Regions from separate parts of the Lentzea rhizosphaerae genome, predicted to be linked through region 1. Evidence: riboswitches for the same ligand, from Rfam matches in the RefSeq annotation. Region 1 holds a riboswitch; each other region holds the start of a gene.

Region 1 (4,203 bases):
GGCCTTCCACGGCGAGGTCTTGAGGTCGGCGGTGTTGTCGCCGTTCACGACGTACCCGGCCATGCGGTCCTTGAGACCCAGCGCGAACATCAGCTCGGTGATGCCGGTGTCGTTCGTGACCACTTTGGACGGAACCTCGTCGAACGTGACCTGCTGGCCGCAGTTCGTGACGGTGACCGGGTCGGTCTTCGAGGCGTCCTGCGCGACCGTGGCGCCACAGCCGGAGACGAGCAGCAGAGCGGCTGTGACGAGTGCGGTTCTCAAGGGGTGACCTCCTGGTCGAACAGGAGTTGCGGAACTCCCGTGGTGGGGTGCGTGACGACGTGTGCGGTGACGTGGAAGACCTTGGCGATCAGCTCGGGCACCAGGACTTCCTCCGGGGTGCCGCCCGCCACGAGACGTCCCTCGTCGAGGACGTGGAGCCGGTCGCAGAAGGACGCGGCCAGGTTCAGGTCGTGCAGGACGGTCAGCACCGTGACGCCCAGGCCTCGGGCGAGGGACAGCACCTCGAGCTGGTGACGGATGTCGAGGTGGTTCGTCGGCTCGTCCAGCACGAGGACCTTCGGCTCCTGGGCGATCGCCCTGGCGATCAGCACGCGCTGGCGCTCGCCGCCGGACAGGCTGAGGAAGCTGCGCTCGGCGAGGTGGGCGACGTCCACTGTGGCCAGTGCGTCCGCGACCACCCGACGGTCGCGGACTGGGTCGCGGTCGTGCGGCAGCCTGCCCATCTCCACGACCTCGCTGACCGTGAAGTCGAACTCGACCTGCGACTCCTGCGTGAGCGCGGCCAGATCGCGGGCGAGGTCGTGTCGCTTGTGGACGTTCTGGCCGTCGATCAGCACGGCGCCCGCGTCCGGCTTCAGCGCGCGGTAGACGCAGCGCAGCGTGGTCGACTTGCCGCTGCCGTTCGGGCCGACGATGCCGACGACCTCGTTGTCGGCGTGCAGCGTGATGTCCTCGACGATGCCGCGGACGGTGACCTGGTCGACCTCGACGCGCATCAGCGTCCTCCGAACACGTAGGCCCTGCGGCGCATGAGGAAGATGAAGCACGGCACCCCGATCGCGGCCGTGATGACGCCGAGCGGCAGTTCCTCCGGTGCCGCGAGCATCCGGGCGGCGACGTCCACCCACACCAGGAAGCTCGCTCCGGCGAGAGGCGCGAGCGGCAGGACCCTGCGGTGGTCGGCGCCGACGACCATGCGCGTCAGGTGCGGCAGCATCAGCCCGACGAACCCGACGGCCCCGCTGACCGCCACCAGCACGCCGGTGATGCCCGCGGTGACGACGAACAGGTGCGTGCGGAACCGGTTGACCGCCACGCCGAGCGTGGTCGCGGTCTCGTCGCCCATCGCCAGCGCGTTGAGCTGCCGCGCCCTGGACATCAGGTAGACGATCCCGGCCGCGGTCACCACCGTGGCGACGGGCAACGACTGCCAGTTCGCTCCGCCGAGGCTGCCGAGCAACCAGAACATGGCGCTGCGGGCCGCCTCACCGTGCGGTGCCTGGAACACCAGCAGCATCGCCACGGCGGAGAACCCGTACGCGAGCGCGGTTCCGGTCAGCACCAGCCGCAACGGTGTGAGCCCGCCGCTCGTGCGCGCGGTGAGGTAGACCAGCGCCGTGGCACCGAGTCCGGTCAGGAAAGCTCCGGTCGAGAGCGCGTACACACCGAGCCCCTGGAGGACACCGAGCGTCGCCACCGCCGTCGCACCGACGCTCGCGCCGGACGAGATGCCGAGGACGTACGGGTCCGCGAGGGCGTTGCGGACCATCGCCTGGATCGCGACGCCGACCGCGCTCAGCCCGGCACCGACTACCGCGGCGAGCAGCACGCGGGGCAGCCGGATGTCCCAGACGATGTGGTACTGCCCGGCGAGGTCCGCCGGGATCGTGCCGCCGGTGACGGCCGCGTGCAGCAGTTCCAGGGTGAGGCCGAACGGCACGGAGACAGGTCCGAGGGAGACGCCCGCGACGACGCTGACGGCGAGCACGCCGACGAGCGCGCTGATCTTCCCGATCACTTGGTCCCTTCCCGCAGTCCACGGCAGGAGTCGGAGGTTCTCTTCAGCCGTGTGCGGGTATTCGGGCTCGCCCTCGTGGAGGACCTACCGTTGCGGGTCAGCGCCGGACTTCGACCGGACTTCCCCCGTGCACGACGAGCTCACCCTAACCCACGAGCCACTCCACAAAATCGGGCGGAGACGCGTCTGACAGACATGGACCTGGGCGACCGAAGACGACAGCGGCGTGAGCGACTGCGGAAGGAGTACGGCACGGCGAAGGTGTCTCAGGTGGACGACAACACCATCGCCCTCATCGCGTTCGTCGCGCTCCTCCTCGGCATCCTGGGCGGCTTCGTCCTGCAGCAGCAGCTCGCCGGCGCGCTGAACCAGGCCTTTTGCACGCCGGCGTCGTGCCAGGTGCTGCCGCAGGCGCTGACCGGCTGGGCGATCGCGGTGACGCCGCTGCCGGTGTTCCTCTGGCACCGCAACGCGGCGTTCTACCTCGGCATGTTCCTGGTCGGCGTGATGGGCACGTTCTTCATCACAGCGGCCCAGGGTGGCACCGCCGACGGACTCTGGCTGCTGCCGCTCGTCTACTTCGTGGTTGGGCTGCTGTTCGTGCCGTTCAGCCTCTGGATCTCGCGCCTGGCCGCACCGGGGTGGCGTGCCGCGGCGGTCGCCGGCCAGCACTGGATGCTGCTGATCTCCTTCGTCCTGTGGCTGGCCTGATCGTCAGAGGACACCTCCCGCACCGAACTCCGGCTCGAAGCGGCGGAAGTACTCCATGCAGTTCGCCATCTGGTGCTCGACGAGGCCGAACTTCGGTGTGTCGTCAGGACCGAGCATCGCGAGCACGTCGACGGACTCGGTCGCCTTCTCGCCGGGGACGAGCACCTCCGCCCGGTCGCCGGGAAAGACGGACACCTTGTGGCCGACGTGCCACACGTCCCGCCGCGAGCCCTTCACCAGGACCTTCCACGGTGGATCGTGCTGCTCCCGGTCCTCCAGCTCGACACGGATCTTGAGCAGGGCGTCGAACACGGACTCGCCGGTGGACATCTTGCGGCCGAACGGGCCGTAGACGGCCATCGTGATCTCTTTCACCGTCCGGGCCTGCCACACGACCCGGCCGACCCAGAGCTGTTCCTTGCCGGAGGCGGGATCCTTGCCGTGGAGGGGGATGTTCCGCGACACCGGCGGGAACTCGCCGCCCTTCGTCCACTCGGGGAGCTCCTCCACCGGCTGCTGGGGAGGTGACATCTGTCGCTGCGGCGGACGCATCGGGTGCTGCGGACGCATAGGCGGTTGCTGGGGGTGCATCGGTACGAACTCCTGGGTGCGTCAGGCGTGCTTGGCCATGATGTCGCGCATCTGCTGCCGGTAGCTGTTCATCACTTCCCGCTGCCTGAACGCTTCGTCGGGACGGAGGTCGCCCAGGCCGCTCTCGATCCGACCGACCAGGTCCTTGAGGTAGAAGTAGTCGCTCTTGTCGGGTTCCGGCAGGTGTTCCGGTTCCCGGACCCTGGGTTGCTCGTCCGGCTCGCGCTTCGGTTCCTCCGCCGGCGAGTCGGGCTCGCGGTGCTCGGAGGGGGCGTCGGGCTGGTCCGGGTCCGTCTTCTGCGGACCGAACGGTTCGTCGCCGTGGTGCGGGTTGTACTCCGCCGTGTGCGACGAGGGCTCGTAGTCCTCCCGCAACCACGGCGGCCTGCCGTCGTCGACGTGCCTGCCGAGCCTGGTGGCGGCCTGCTCGGTCGCCTCCCGCGCGGCGGCCTCCGCCGCCTCGCGGGCAATCGCCTTCTCCGCCGTGCCGGCCAGACCGGCGCCGTCCGTCGCGATGCCGATCGCGATGTCACCGACCAGCTGGCCCGCCGCGCCGAACGGGTCCTTCTTCCACTCCTCGAAGTTGAGGATGCCCTTCACGGCCTCTGCCGGGTGCGTGACCATGTGCACCATGCCCGAGGCCTGCTTCATCATGTTGGCCGCGTACTCGCCGGGATGCGCCACGTTGTACGGGTCGAGCGGGTTCCCTGCTCGGATCAACGTCACCAGGCTGGTCACGGACCTGCCCAGGCCGTCGCCGAACTTCTCCACCTGCTCGGACATCTTCTCGAACGTGTCCTCGGCCGTCGCCACGAACTTGGAGAGGAAGCCTGGTTCCTCCGGTGCCTTGTCCTTCGACTTGTCGATCACCGAGGCGG
Region 2 (4,203 bases), on a different contig from region 1:
ACCAGCGGGGTGCCGAGAACAGCACTCGCACCGCTGACGCTCGTGACGCCGGGCACGACCTCCCACTCGTAGCGGTCGGCGAGCCGCTTGTGCATGTGCATGTAGGAGCCGTAGAAGAACGGGTCTCCGGCGGCGAGGACGACGACGTCACGTCCGGCGTCGAGGTGCGCGGCGAGCTTGGCCGCGGCCTCTTCGTAGAACGCGTCGATCTCGCCCTGGTAGTCGTCGGTGTCCTCGGTGGTGACCGGGTAGACGAGCTGTTCCATGATCTGGCCGTCGCGGAAGTACGGTGCCGCAATGGTTTTGGCGACACTGCGCCCGTGCCGCGCGCTGTGGAACGCGATCACGTCGGCTTCCCCGATGAGCCGTGCGGCCTTCACCGTCACGAGTTCCGGGTCACCGGGACCCAGCCCGACGCCGTAGAGCTTGCCCGTCATTCTTCCTCGCTCGCGATCGCGTTGATGGCCGCCGCCGTCATGGCACTGCCGCCGCGCCGGCCGTGCACCACGAGGTGCTCCAGATCCGTTGCGGCCAAAGCTTCTTTGGACTCCGCGGCACCGATGAACCCGACCGGGATGCCCAAGATCGCGGCCGGCCGGGGCGCTCCTGCCTCGATCAGGTCGATCAGGTGGAACAGCGCGGTCGGGGCGTTGCCGATGGCGATCACGGCACCTTCGAAGCGGTCCTGCAGCAGCTCCAGGGCGGCGGCGCTGCGGGTGTTGCCGATCTCCTTGGCTCGCGAGGGAGTGCGCGGATCCTGGAGGTGGCAAAGGACTTCGTTGTCCTTGGGCAAGCGGCGGCGGGTGACGCCGGACGCGACCATGTTGGCGTCGCACAGGATCGGCGCACCTGCCTGGAGCGCCGCGCGAGCGTTGCGGACGACGCCGGGGGAGAAAGCGACGTCGTTCGGCAGGTCGGTCATGCCGCACGCGTGGATCATGCGGACCACGACTTTCGCGACGTCCTCTGGGAACCTGGTGAGGTCCGATTCCGCGCGAATGGTGGCGAAGGACTGGCGGTAGATCTCCGCGCCGTCCTTGATGTACTCCGTCACCTGATCTCCTCGTAGCCGTCGCCGGTCGCGACGAACTCGATCACATCGCCGGCGGGGCGACCGCATCGGCGTGCACAGCCCGACCAGTGAACCGGGCCGGGAGTGTCGGACCTGCTCCCTAGAATTGAAATTGGGGGTACCCGGCCTGGCACGTGTGTGTGGTGGGACGCGTCAACCCAAGCGCGCGCATCGGCGCGTACGTCGGAGAGCGACTTGGCGCAGCCGGGGCGCCCGGTGCAGGCGCTGACGCCGTGCCACGGCGAGTCCGGATCCGTGATCAGCCCCGAGACGTCGGTTCCGGCAGGCACGACCAGGCTCCGCCACGGCGTCAGCCGGATCGGGACGCCGGGGAGCTGGTGCGCGTCCAGGCGGCCCAACGGCACGCCGGGAGTCGTGGGCGAAGGTGCGACGGGCGTCACAGCCGGGGTGATCCGCGGGGCGTCGGAAACACCGAAGTGCTCGGTGATCTTTCGCACACCGCCGTCCACTTCGGACAGGCGCCAGGCGGTCCCGCGCATCCCCTGGAAGAGGCGGGCAGCGGTCAGCAGGGCGTCGACGGGGTCGTGAACTCGGACACCTGTATCGGTACCGGCGAGCAGGAGCACCTCTCCGACCAGCCCGAAGTCGCCGCCCAGACCACTCACCGCGTGCCCCACCGTGACGAGAAAACGCCCTGGCAGCGCGGCCAGCAGCGGGTCCGCGCACAACGCCGCGTCCAGCGCGTCGACCAGCGACTGGTTGTCCTCCAGTGGCGCCGCGATGATGTTGCGGATCCGCTCGTGCGTCGCGGACGGCAACAGGCCCGCCGCACGCAACCGTTCACCCAGCTCCACGCCGTCCGCGAGGCCCCTGATCTGGAGGTTCGCCCGCGAGGTCAGTTCCAGCGAGCCGGATCCGAGCTCCAGTGCCGCGACCCGCACGACGTCCCACTGAGCAGCGGAAAGCGTGCCGCCGGGGACCCGGATGCGCGCCAGCCCGCCGTCGGCCGCGGGGTGCAGCTCTACGGCGCCGGGGCAGGCATCCGGGTGACTACGCATAGGTCGGACTGTAACCCGCCGGTTAGGGTGAGCCCGAACGACGAAGCGCAGGAGGAAGCCGGTGTGAATCCGGCGCGGTCCCGCCACTGTGACCAGCGGACGCTGGGAGTCAGGAACTCCGCTTCGCCTGTCACCCGCAACCTGGGGCGAGGACCCCACGAGGGATGGAGCCTGCGTGATCCTGCTGCTGTCGACCTCCGACACCGACCTGCTGTCGGCGCGTGCGAGCGGTGCCGAGTACCGGCTCGGCAACCCGGCGCGCACCACCGTGGACGACCTTCCCGGGCTGACCCAGGACGTCGAGCTCGTGCTCGTGCGCATCCTCGGCGGGCGCCGGATGTGGGAGGAAGGGCTCGACTGGCTGCTGGCCAGCGGGCTGCCGGTGGTCGTGCTCGGCGGTGAGCAGCAGCCCGACGCGGCGCTGATGGAGCTGTCGACGGTGCCCGGTGGCGTGTGTGCCGAGGCGCACCTCTACCTGGCGCACGGCGGGCCGGCGAACCTGGCCGAGCTGCACAAGTTCCTGTCCGACACCGTCCTGCTGACCGGGCACGGCTTCGAGGCGCCCACGGCCACGCCCACGTGGGGTGTGCTGGAGCGGGAGACGACCGGAGAAGGCCCCACGGTCGCGGTGCTCTACTACCGCGCGCACCACGTGGCCGGGAACACGGCGTTCGTGCACGCGTTGTGCGACGCGATCGAGGCCAAGGGCGGCAAGCCGCTGCCCGTCTACTGCTCGTCGCTGCGCACCGCCGAGCCCGAGCTGCTGGACACGCTGTGCCAGGCCGACGCGCTGGTCGTCACGGTGCTCGCGGCTGGTGGCACGAACCCCGCCAAGGCGTCCGCCGGTGGCGACGACGACGCGTGGGACGTGGGTGCGCTGGCCGCGTTGGACGTGCCGATCCTGCAGGGGTTGTGCCTCACGTCGAGTCGTGAGTCGTGGGACGAGAACGACGACGGACTGTCTCCTTTGGACACCGCGACCCAGGTCGCGATCCCCGAGTTCGACGGCCGGATCATCACGGTTCCGTTCTCCTTCAAGGAGATCGACTCCGACGGCCTCACGGTCTACGTGGCCGACCCGGAACGGGCGCTGCGCGTCGCGGGCATCGCGGTCAGGCACGGGAAGCTGCGCCACATCCCGGTGGAGAACCGCAAGATCGCCGTGATGCTGTCGGCGTACCCGACGAAGCACTCGCGCATCGGCAACGCGGTCGGGCTCGACACGCCCGCGTCCACGGTCCGGCTGCTCAAGGCGATGCAGGAGCACGGCTACGACATCGGCGACGCGTTGCCCGGTGTCGAGGAGCTCGACGGCGACGCGTTGATCCACGCGCTGATCGCCGCCGGTGGCCAGGACGCGGACTGGCTCACGCAGGAGCAGTTCGAGAGCAACCCGGTGCGCATCGCGGCTGCCGACTACCGGGAGTTCTACGAGACGCTGCCGGAGGACTTCCGCGAGTCGATGCAGGAGCACTGGGGCGAGGCGCCCGGTGAGCTCTTCGTCGACCGCAGCAGGTCGAAGGACGGCGAGATCGTGCTGGCCGCGTTGCGGTCCAACAACGTCGTCGTGATCGTGCAGCCGCCGCGAGGGTTCGGCGAGAACCCCATCGCGATCTACCACGACCCCGACCTGCCGCCGTCGCACCACTACCTCGCGGCGTACCGGTGGATCGAGTCCGAGTTCGGCGCGGACGCCGTGGTGCACGTCGGCAAGCACGGCAACCTGGAGTGGCTGCCCGGCAAGACCGTCGGCATGTCGGCCTCCTGCGGCACGGACGCGGCACTGGGCGACCTGCCGCTGGTCTACCCGTTCCTCGTCAACGACCCCGGCGAGGGCACGCAGGCCAAGCGGCGCGCGCACGCCACGCTGGTCGACCACCTGGTGCCGCCGATGGCGCGGGCCGACAGCTACGGCGACATCGCGCGGCTGGAGCAGCTGCTCGACGAGTACGGCTCGATCTCCGCGATGGACCCGGCGAAGCTGCCGGCGATCCGCGCGCAGATCTGGACGTTGATCCAGGCCGCGAAGCTCGACCACGACCTCGGCCTGGACGACCGGCCACACGACGCGGAGTTCGACGAGTTCCTGCTGCACGTCGACGGCTGGCTGTG
Region 3 (4,203 bases), on a different contig from region 1:
TCGGAGGCCACGAACACCGCCGCTCTGCCGACGTCGTCCAGCGTGGCGGCCCTACCGAGCAGCGTCTGGCCGACGATGTCCGGTTCGACCCAGGCGCGGAACTCGTCCGGGATCGACTCGGGGATCCCGCCCGTCTGCAACGTCACCGCCCGCACAGGGTGAGGCCGGGGCCGTGCGTCAGGCGGGCGGCGGTGGCCGCGCTGGACCTCCAGTGCGGCAGGTAGTGCGGGTACCACCGGTCCAGTGTCGTGAAGCGGTCCTCGAACTCGAGCTCCCGTCCGGTCATGTCACCGAGCGCAAGTCCTACCTCAGCGCGACGGCGGCCTCTTTTTCCACCGCTTCGGCGACGGCGTTCAGGGCCGGCGAGTCGAGCTTCCACTGCTGCCAGTACAGCGGCACGGACACCGTGCGGCCCGGTGCCAGGTCGATCAGGCCCTCCTGCAGCTGCTGCGGTGGCACCATTCCCCAGCCCAGGCCCGCCACGATCGCCCGCACGTACACCTCCGACGACGGCACGTAGTGGCGGTGTTCCGAGGCGCCGCGGCCGCGGGTCAGCGTGCGCACGAAACGGTCCTGGAGGTCGTCGTTGCGGTCGAAGACCACGACCGGCGCGTCCGGCAGCCACGACTTCGGCTGCCCATCGGCGAACCGGTCCACAAAGGACTGCGATGCCATTGCCGCGTAACGGATGTGGCCGAGCCTGCGCACCGAGCAGCCCGCGACCGGCTCGCGGGAGGACGTCACGGCTGCCATCACCAGGCCTTGCCGCAGCAACGCCGTCGTGTGGTCCTGGTCCTCGCGGTGCAGGTCGAACGAGATCTTCAACGACGACGGGACCCGTTGCAGGGCGGGGAGGAACCACGTGGCGAGCGAGTCGGCGTTCACCGCGATCGGCACCCGCACCACGGCGTCCGAGCCCAGGGCGGCGTCCAGGTCCTGGTCGAGGGCGAGCAGTTGCCGACCGTAGCGGACGATCACCTCCCCCGACGGCGTCAGCCGCACCGGACGGGCGCGCACCAGCAGCACGCGGCCAGTGCGCTGCTCCAGCGCCTTGATGCGTTGGGAGACAGCGGAAGGCGTGACGTGCAACGCGGTCGCGGCTGCGTCGAACGTGCCCGCGTCGACGACCGCGAGCAGCGTGCGCACCAGGTCGAGGTCCATCACGAGCGCTAATGGTACGTAAGAATCTTTAGCTGGTCTCATCAAGACGGCGTCAATACCGTCGACGGTGTGACTGACCTGCTGCTCGGCTTCGGCACCATGATGACCCTGATCGTCGCCATCGGCGCGCAGAACGCTTTCGTGCTGCGCCAAGGACTTCGACGCCAGGCCGTCGCGAAGGTCGTCGCCGTGTGCGCCGTGTCGGACGCGATCCTCGTCGCGGTCGGCGTCGCCGGGTTCGGCGCGGTCGTGAAGGCCTTCCCGCAGGCGATCACGGTCGCGGCGGTCGTCGGAGGCGTTTTCCTGCTGGGGTACGGGTTTCTCGCGGCGCGCCGGGCGTTCAAACCACAGTCGATGAACGTCCAGGCGACGGGATCCGGCAGGCCCGTGCTCACTGCGCTCGCGCTGACGTGGCTCAACCCGCACGTCTACCTGGACACGCTGCTGCTGCTCGGCTCGATCGCGGCCGGACGGTGGCTGTTCGGGGTCGGCGCGGTCACCGCGAGCGTCACGTGGTTCGTCGCGCTCGGGTTCGGCGCCCGGCTGCTCAGTCCTCTGTTCGCGAAGCCCCGCGCGTGGCGGGTGCTGGACGGCCTGATCGCCGCCGTGATGACCGCTCTCGGGGTGGCCCTGATCGCCGGGTGGTGATCATCACCGCCACCGCCGACACGGCCAGGACGCCTGTTGTCACGGGCGCCGCGGCACCGGTGAAGAGGGACGCCGAAGCAAGCCCCGCACTGACGAGAGCACCGATGACAACGCGCGACCGAAGATCACCCACGTTGATCACCCTAGACCACGACACGCCCATGTTGGGTGGTGATTCAGGCCCCACCACCACATGTAGTATCTGCCGCGCTGGTGGTTCACCGGCCCGGAGCACCGGGCCGATGAGGCAAGAGGGAACCCGGTGAGAGTCCGGGACTGCCCCGCAGCGGTGAGTGGGAACGAAAGCCGTCAACGAAGCACTGGGTGACCCCTGGGAAGCGACGGCCGGTAGGAGCGAGCAAGGCGCCCACGAGTCCGAAGACCTGCCACCGGTGTGCGCGCAAGCCTGCGCGCACGACACGGTGCCTCGAGGGAGGGCAGCTGTGTGCCCTCAGTGGCGCGCGCGCATTCCTTCGAGCCTTGCTCGCGAGGAGAGAGCGTGCCCGACCGCCTTTCAGTGGTCATCCATGAAGCGTGTGCCGACCTGCCCAACGCGTCGGCGGAGGCGGTTCTGGCTGAGACCAAGCGAAATCTGTACGAAGGCATCACCGACGCCGAGCTCGCGCTGGCGCCGATCATGGCCGCCCGCGCGATGGTCGAGCAGGACCCGGACTACTCCTACGTCAGCGCCCGGTTGCTGCTGGACAAGCTGCGCACCGAGGCGTGCGGAGTGCCGTTGTCGCACGCCGAGATGACCGAGCGCTACCCGTCGTACTTCGCCGCGTTCGTCCGCCACGGCATCGAGCTGGGCCAGCTCGACCCGCGCCTCGCGGACTTCGACCTGGCTCGTCTCGGCGCCGCGCTGAAGCCGGAACGCGACCTGAACTTCCAGTTCCTGGGCATGCAGACGCTGTACGACCGCTACTTCCTGCATCACGACGGCCGCCGCTACGAGCTGCCGCAGGCGTTCTTCCTGCGCGTCGCCATGGGCCTCGCGCTCGAGGAGGACGACCGCGACGCCCGTGCGATCGAGTTCTACGAGCTGCTCTCGTCGTTCGACTTCATGTGCTCGACACCGACGCTGTTCAACTCGGGCACGACACGCCCGCAGCTGTCGTCGTGCTTCCTCACCACCGTGGAGGACGACCTCGCCGGGATCTTCCACGGCATCAGCAACAACGCGCTGCTCAGCAAGTTCGCCGGCGGCCTGGGCAACGACTGGACGCCGGTGCGCGGGATCGGCGCGCACATCAAGGGCACCAACGGCAAGTCGCAGGGCGTCGTGCCGTTCCTCAAGGTTGCCAACGACACCGCGGTCGCGGTCAACCAGGGCGGGCGTCGCAAGGGCGCGGTCTGCGCGTACCTCGAAACCTGGCACATCGACGTCGAGGAGTTCCTCGACCTGCGCAAGAACACCGGCGACGAGCGGCGCCGCACCCACGACATGAACACCGCGAACTGGGTGCCGGACGAGTTCATCCGCCGGGTGCGCGCGAACGGCCAGTGGACGCTGTTCTCGCCCGACGAGGTGCCGGACCTGCACGACGCGTTCGGCGACGACTTCGCACGGAAGTACCGCGCGTACGAGGAGAAGGCCGACAACGGCGAGATCAAGGTCTTCCGCCGTCTCCCCGCCGTCGACCTGTGGCGGCGCATGCTGACCATGCTGTTCGAGACCGGCCACCCGTGGATCACGTTCAAGGACCCGTGCAACCTGCGTTCGCCGCAGCAGCACAGCGGTGTCGTGCACTCCAGCAACCTCTGCACCGAGATCACCCTGAACACCACGACCGACGAGGTCGCCGTGTGCAATCTCGGCAGTGTGAACCTCGCGCGGCACGTCACGGCCGACGGCGTCGACCACGCACGGCTCGAAAAGACCGTGCGCACCGCGGTTCGCATGCTCGACAACGTGATCGACGTGAACTACTACACGATCCCCGAGGCGCGGAACTCCAACCTCGAGCACCGCCCGGTGGGGCTGGGTCTGATGGGCTTCCAGGACGCACTGTTCACGCTCGGCACGCCGATGGCCAGCGCGGAGGCCGTCGAGTTCGCCGACCGCAGCACGGAGGAGATCAGCTACTACGCGATCTCCGCCAGCACCGATCTGGCGCAGGAGCGCGGCGCGTACCGGTCGTTCGAGGGTTCGTTGTGGAGCAACGGGATCCTGCCGATCGACTCCATCGGGATCCTGGCCCAGAACCGCGGTCCCGGCGAGCTCGACCAGAACCGCGAGTCCACGATGGACTGGGCGGCGGTCCGCGAGAAGGTCCGCAAGGGCATGCGGAACTCGAACGTCATGGCCATCGCGCCGACCGCGACCATCGCGAACATCACCGGCGTGAACCAGTCGATCGAGCCGCTGTACCGCAACCTCTACGTGAAGTCGAA
Region 4 (4,203 bases), on a different contig from region 1:
GGTCCCGCGACATTTCGGCGCGGTCAGCCGCTGGTACGAGCGGTTCGATCAGACGACGGACGCCGAGGTGCTCAGCGCGCTCGAGTAGTGCTCCACCACCGGGAACGGCGAGTAGAACTCGTGCAGCAGCGACGACCAACGCTCGTAGGACGGACCCTGCCGGAAGCCCACGGTGTGCGCCTCGAGCGACTCCCACCGCACCAGCAGCAGGTAGCGCGACGACGTCTCCAGGCACCGCAGCAGCTCGAGGCCGAGGAAGCCCGGCGAGGCGGAGATCAGCTCCCGCGCCTCGCCGAACGCCCACTCGAACTCGGACTCGCGGCCCGGCACCACGTCCAGGACCGCCTGCTCCAGGATCACAGCCGGCAGAACCTGATGTCCGAGGCCAGCACGGCCTTGGCACCGATCGCGGCCAGCTCGTCCATCACGCGGTTCGCGTCCTTGCGCGACACCATCGCCCGCACGGCCACCCAGTTCTCGTCGGCCAGCGGCGCGACCGTCGGCGACTCCAGACCCGGCGTCAGGGCGACCGCGTCGGCGAGGATCGAGCGTGGGCAGTCGTAGTCGAGCATCAGGTACTGCTGGGCGAACACGACGCCCTGCAGGCGAGCCGTCAGCTGCTTCTTGGCCGCGGTCAGCTCGGAGCCAGCACGGTGCACGAGCACCGCCTCGGACTCGCAGATCGGTTCGCCGAACGGCACCAGGTCGTGCTGGCGCAGGGTCCGGCCGGACCCCACGACGTCGGCGATCAGGTCGGCCACGCCGAGCTGGATCGAGATCTCGACGGCGCCGTCGAGGCGAATCACCTTGGCACTGATGCCCCGCGCCCTCAGGTCGCGGTTCACGAGCTTCGGGTACGCCGTGGCGAGGCGCTTGCCCTCCAGGTCCTCGACCTTCCAGTCCTTGCCCTTGGGCCCGGCGTAGCGGAAGGTCGACCCGCCGAAGCCCAGCGCCAGCAGCTCCTCGACGGACGAGCCGTTGTCGTCGGCGCCGGAGTCCGCGGCGAGGTCGCGGCCGGTGATGCCGAGGTCGAGGTCACCGGACGCCACGTAGATCGCGATGTCCTTGGGACGCAAGAAGAAGAACTCGACGTCGTTGTTGAGGTCCAGCACGGTCAGGTCACGCGACTCGTGCCGCTGGCGGTATCCGGCCTCGGTCAGCATGGCGGAGGCGCGTTCGGTGAGCGCCCCCTTGTTCGGGACTGCTACGCGCAGCATGTGGAAGTCTCCGTCAGAGGTACTTGTAAACGTCTTCGAGGGTCAGGCCGCGGCCCAGCATGATCACCTGGAGGCGGTACAGCAGCTGCGAGATCTCTTCGGCGAGCTTCTCGTCGGACTCGTACTCGGCGGCGATCCAGACCTCGCCCGCCTCCTCCAGGACCTTCTTGCCCTGCGCATGGACGCCGGCCTCGAGCGCTGCGACGGTGCCGGAACCCGCCGGCTTGGTGGCGGCTCGTTCGGTCAGTTCGGCGAACAGGGAGTCGAAGGTCTTCACGACGTGACATCCTCCCATCTCCCGCACCCCCGTCCACACCGCGGTCACATCTGTCCCAGGCCGTGGACGTGATCTGTCCTGCATGGACACCCAGTAGCGTGAACTTCGTGTCGGAGTTCGCCGAAGTGCTCGAAGCGCTGCGCCGGGTGCGCGGAATCAACCCGTTCTTCGCCCTCGACGTGGGCCGCCCGGACCAGACGTGGCTGCCCGGATCGGCACTGCTGGAAGGCCCCGCGCTCAAGACCACCATCGACGCCATCGCCACCCGCTACCGGGCGGAGGAGCCACGCGTCGCGGCGAGCCTGTTCTTCCTCAGCTACACCGCGCGGCTGCTCAGCCCGCTCACGGCGGCGAACATCCCGATCGACGTGCGCCCGGAGAACCTGTGGTGGCACCACGACCCGGCGAACGGCCTGAGCGTCCGCATCGACGAGCCGCGGCTGGGCCCGCCTGCCGCCGAGGCACTCGAACCCGTGGTGGAAGCGATCCAGAGGGTCACGCCCGTGGCGCGCGGATTGTTGTGGGGCAACGCCATGTCGAACATCGCGGGCGCGCTCAAAATGGTTGTGCGCGCACAGATGCTCACGGCCGAAGAAGCGGAACTTCGCGGCGCACGGCTGATGAGCGCGCCGCCGTTCGAACAGGCCGGAGAATTCATCCCCTTCCCCGGCGAGGTCACGTTCCGGCGTCGGAGCTGCTGCCTTTACTACCGGGTAGCCGCAGGTGGGAAGTGTGGAGACTGCCCACTCGTGAAGTGATGAACACGACAACTCTTATGGCCGGTTGTGTTTGTGCCGCCGATCAACTTACGGTGCACGCGCCGCAGTGACGGGAAGCCGGTGAGAATCCGGCGCGGTCCTCGCCACTGTGACCGGGAAGCGATCCCCGCCGAGCACGTCACTGGTTCCACGCAGGAGCTGGGAAGACGCGGGGGCAGCGTTGATCCGGGAGTCAGGAGACCGGCTGCGGCGCCGCAAGGAGAGTTGACCTTCCACGAGGTATGGAGGAGCCCGTCATGACGAGCCCCGCAGCACATCTGTCCGCCGTCCGCGTGCCCAAGTGGGCCTTCGCCGCCGCCCTGCTCGGCCTGATCGTCACGTACCTGGTCCTGCAGGAGAACGGACTCGCGCTCGGTGCGAGCTCGGAGCTGCTGCACGAGTTCTTCCACGACGGCCGGCACGCGCTCGGCGTCCCGTGCCACTGATCTCCTGATCACGCACATGACGACGACGTACAAGTCTCTCGCACTGCGGGGGATCGCGGCGGGCGGCATCGCCGGTGTCGCCTCCGCGCTCGTGCAACTGCTGGTGACCGAGATCCCGATCCGCGCCGCGCTGGCGGTCGAAGAAGCCAGGGAACCGGCAGCCGGCGAGGGCCACTCGCACGGTGGCGAGGAAGCACTGGTCAGCCGCGGCGCCCAGGTCGTGGGCGGCATGCTCGGCGTGGTGATCGTCGGCATCGCCGTGGGCCTGGTGTTCGCCACGGCCTACGCGCTGTCGAAGCGATGGTTCGTCGACCGCACGCCGTTCAGCCGCAGCCTCGCCTTCGGTGCCGCCGTGTTCGGCGCGGTGGCACTGCTGCCGTGGCTGAAGTACCCGGCCAACCCGCCCGCCGTGGGCGACCCGGAGACGGTGAACTACCGGACCGCGCTCTACCTGGGTGTGGTGGTGGCCGGCCTCGTGATCGTGTGGGGAGCGAGCCTGCTGGCCGAACGGCTGCGCGCGCAGCCGCAGCCGGTGCGCGTCACCGCGGTGCTGCTCGCGGTGGCCGCGGCCGTCGCGGTGGTGCTGGTGGCGTTCCCCGCGCCGCCGGACACGATCCCCGCGGACATGCCGGTGAACGTGCTGTGGCAGTTCCGCCTCAGCTCACTCGCCCAGCTCGCCACGCTCTACGTCGGTCTCGGCGTGGTGTTCGGCCTGCTGATCGACCCGGCCACGCGCCGGGCCAGGGCCGCGGAGAAGGCCGCTGTCGCTTGACGGTGCGGGGTGGTCGCCGATGCGGCCACCCCAATCCCGCGCCTCGGGCAGCATGAAGCGCATGACCGATCTTCTGCCGTGGCAACGCATCCGCAACTGGTTGCGCACCAACGCTCCCCGGACGTTCGAGCAGATCTCGGCACCCGAGGACGCGATCGGACGGTGGCGCCTGGCCGGTGCGCCTGACCTGTACCCGACGATGTTCACGCCGCTGTCCGCGCGGGAGGCGGTGCGGGAGCAGGCGAGGCTGCGGCACGACGTCTACCCCGAGCTCGACCGCGATCCCGCCGGCACGATGTCGTCGGCGTTCCTGAAGGAGTTCGTCCCGATCGCGGCCAGCGGCACGGGCGACTACCTGTTCGTCGACGGACGGCCGGGACCGGAGTCCGGCTGCGTCCGCGAGTGGTGCCGTGACGACGGCAATCTCGGATCGACGCTGTGGCAGAGCGTCCACGACATGCTCGCCGACGTCGCCCACTCGCTCGAGACCGGCGAACCGGCGCTGCGCGGACACGTCGAGGCCGCCAGGGCCCGGTTCGCCAGGGTCGCGGTCTACGTGCCTGAGGTGCGCGACGGCCTGCTGAGCTGGCAGTCCGTGCGGGATTGAAGGGCGCGCAGCACGTCCAGGTCCACACCCACCAGCGAGTCGCGGAAGATCCGCCGCTCCCCCGCCGTCACCTCGACGTCGCACGGCACCACCAGAACCGTGCACCCGGCGGCGACGGCGGCGGCC

Evidence for each region. A riboswitch is a leader RNA that binds a small molecule or an ion and turns the genes downstream of it on or off. The one in region 1 is predicted to bind cobalamin.
Region 2: another riboswitch for cobalamin. It lies ahead of cobN (cobaltochelatase subunit CobN); the one in region 1 lies ahead of ACFOWZ_RS19655 (FecCD family ABC transporter permease).
Region 3: another riboswitch for cobalamin. It lies ahead of ACFOWZ_RS35540 (ribonucleoside-diphosphate reductase subunit alpha); the one in region 1 lies ahead of ACFOWZ_RS19655 (FecCD family ABC transporter permease).
Region 4: another riboswitch for cobalamin. It lies ahead of ACFOWZ_RS34445 (CbtB domain-containing protein); the one in region 1 lies ahead of ACFOWZ_RS19655 (FecCD family ABC transporter permease).

What each region holds. Positions count from the first base shown of each region.
Region 1 covers NZ_JBHRZI010000015.1:562,507-566,709, forward strand. Annotated here, with positions in the region: gene ACFOWZ_RS19645 (ABC transporter substrate-binding protein) at 1-264, opposite strand, end outside; gene ACFOWZ_RS19650 (ABC transporter ATP-binding protein) at 261-1,001, opposite strand; gene ACFOWZ_RS19655 (FecCD family ABC transporter permease) at 1,001-2,023, opposite strand; cobalamin riboswitch at 2,059-2,192, opposite strand; gene ACFOWZ_RS19660 (hypothetical protein) at 2,294-2,734, shown strand; gene ACFOWZ_RS19665 (hypothetical protein) at 2,738-3,265, opposite strand; gene ACFOWZ_RS19670 (putative T7SS-secreted protein) at 3,347-4,203, opposite strand, start outside.
Region 2 covers NZ_JBHRZI010000027.1:146,724-150,926, reverse strand. Annotated here, with positions in the region: gene ACFOWZ_RS30565 (precorrin-2 C(20)-methyltransferase) at 1-437, opposite strand, end outside; gene ACFOWZ_RS30560 (precorrin-8X methylmutase) at 434-1,054, opposite strand; gene ACFOWZ_RS30555 (hypothetical protein) at 1,051-2,091, opposite strand; cobalamin riboswitch at 2,100-2,231, shown strand; gene cobN (cobaltochelatase subunit CobN) at 2,267-4,203, shown strand, end outside.
Region 3 covers NZ_JBHRZI010000030.1:271,614-275,816, forward strand. Annotated here, with positions in the region: gene ACFOWZ_RS35520 (SDR family oxidoreductase) at 1-146, opposite strand, end outside; gene ACFOWZ_RS35525 (hypothetical protein) at 143-286, opposite strand; gene ACFOWZ_RS35530 (LysR family transcriptional regulator ArgP) at 304-1,161, opposite strand; gene ACFOWZ_RS35535 (LysE/ArgO family amino acid transporter) at 1,261-1,809, shown strand; cobalamin riboswitch at 2,007-2,214, shown strand; gene ACFOWZ_RS35540 (ribonucleoside-diphosphate reductase subunit alpha) at 2,309-4,203, shown strand, end outside.
Region 4 covers NZ_JBHRZI010000030.1:53,200-57,402, forward strand. Annotated here, with positions in the region: gene ACFOWZ_RS34420 (phosphoribosyltransferase) at 1-88, shown strand, start outside; gene ACFOWZ_RS34425 (antibiotic biosynthesis monooxygenase family protein) at 49-360, opposite strand; gene hisG (ATP phosphoribosyltransferase) at 357-1,217, opposite strand; gene ACFOWZ_RS34435 (phosphoribosyl-ATP diphosphatase) at 1,231-1,494, opposite strand; gene ACFOWZ_RS34440 ((2Fe-2S)-binding protein) at 1,602-2,252, shown strand; cobalamin riboswitch at 2,301-2,476, shown strand; gene ACFOWZ_RS34445 (CbtB domain-containing protein) at 2,510-2,698, shown strand; gene ACFOWZ_RS34450 (CbtA family protein) at 2,715-3,470, shown strand; gene ACFOWZ_RS34455 (hypothetical protein) at 3,532-4,077, shown strand; gene ACFOWZ_RS34460 (HAD family hydrolase) at 4,023-4,203, opposite strand, start outside.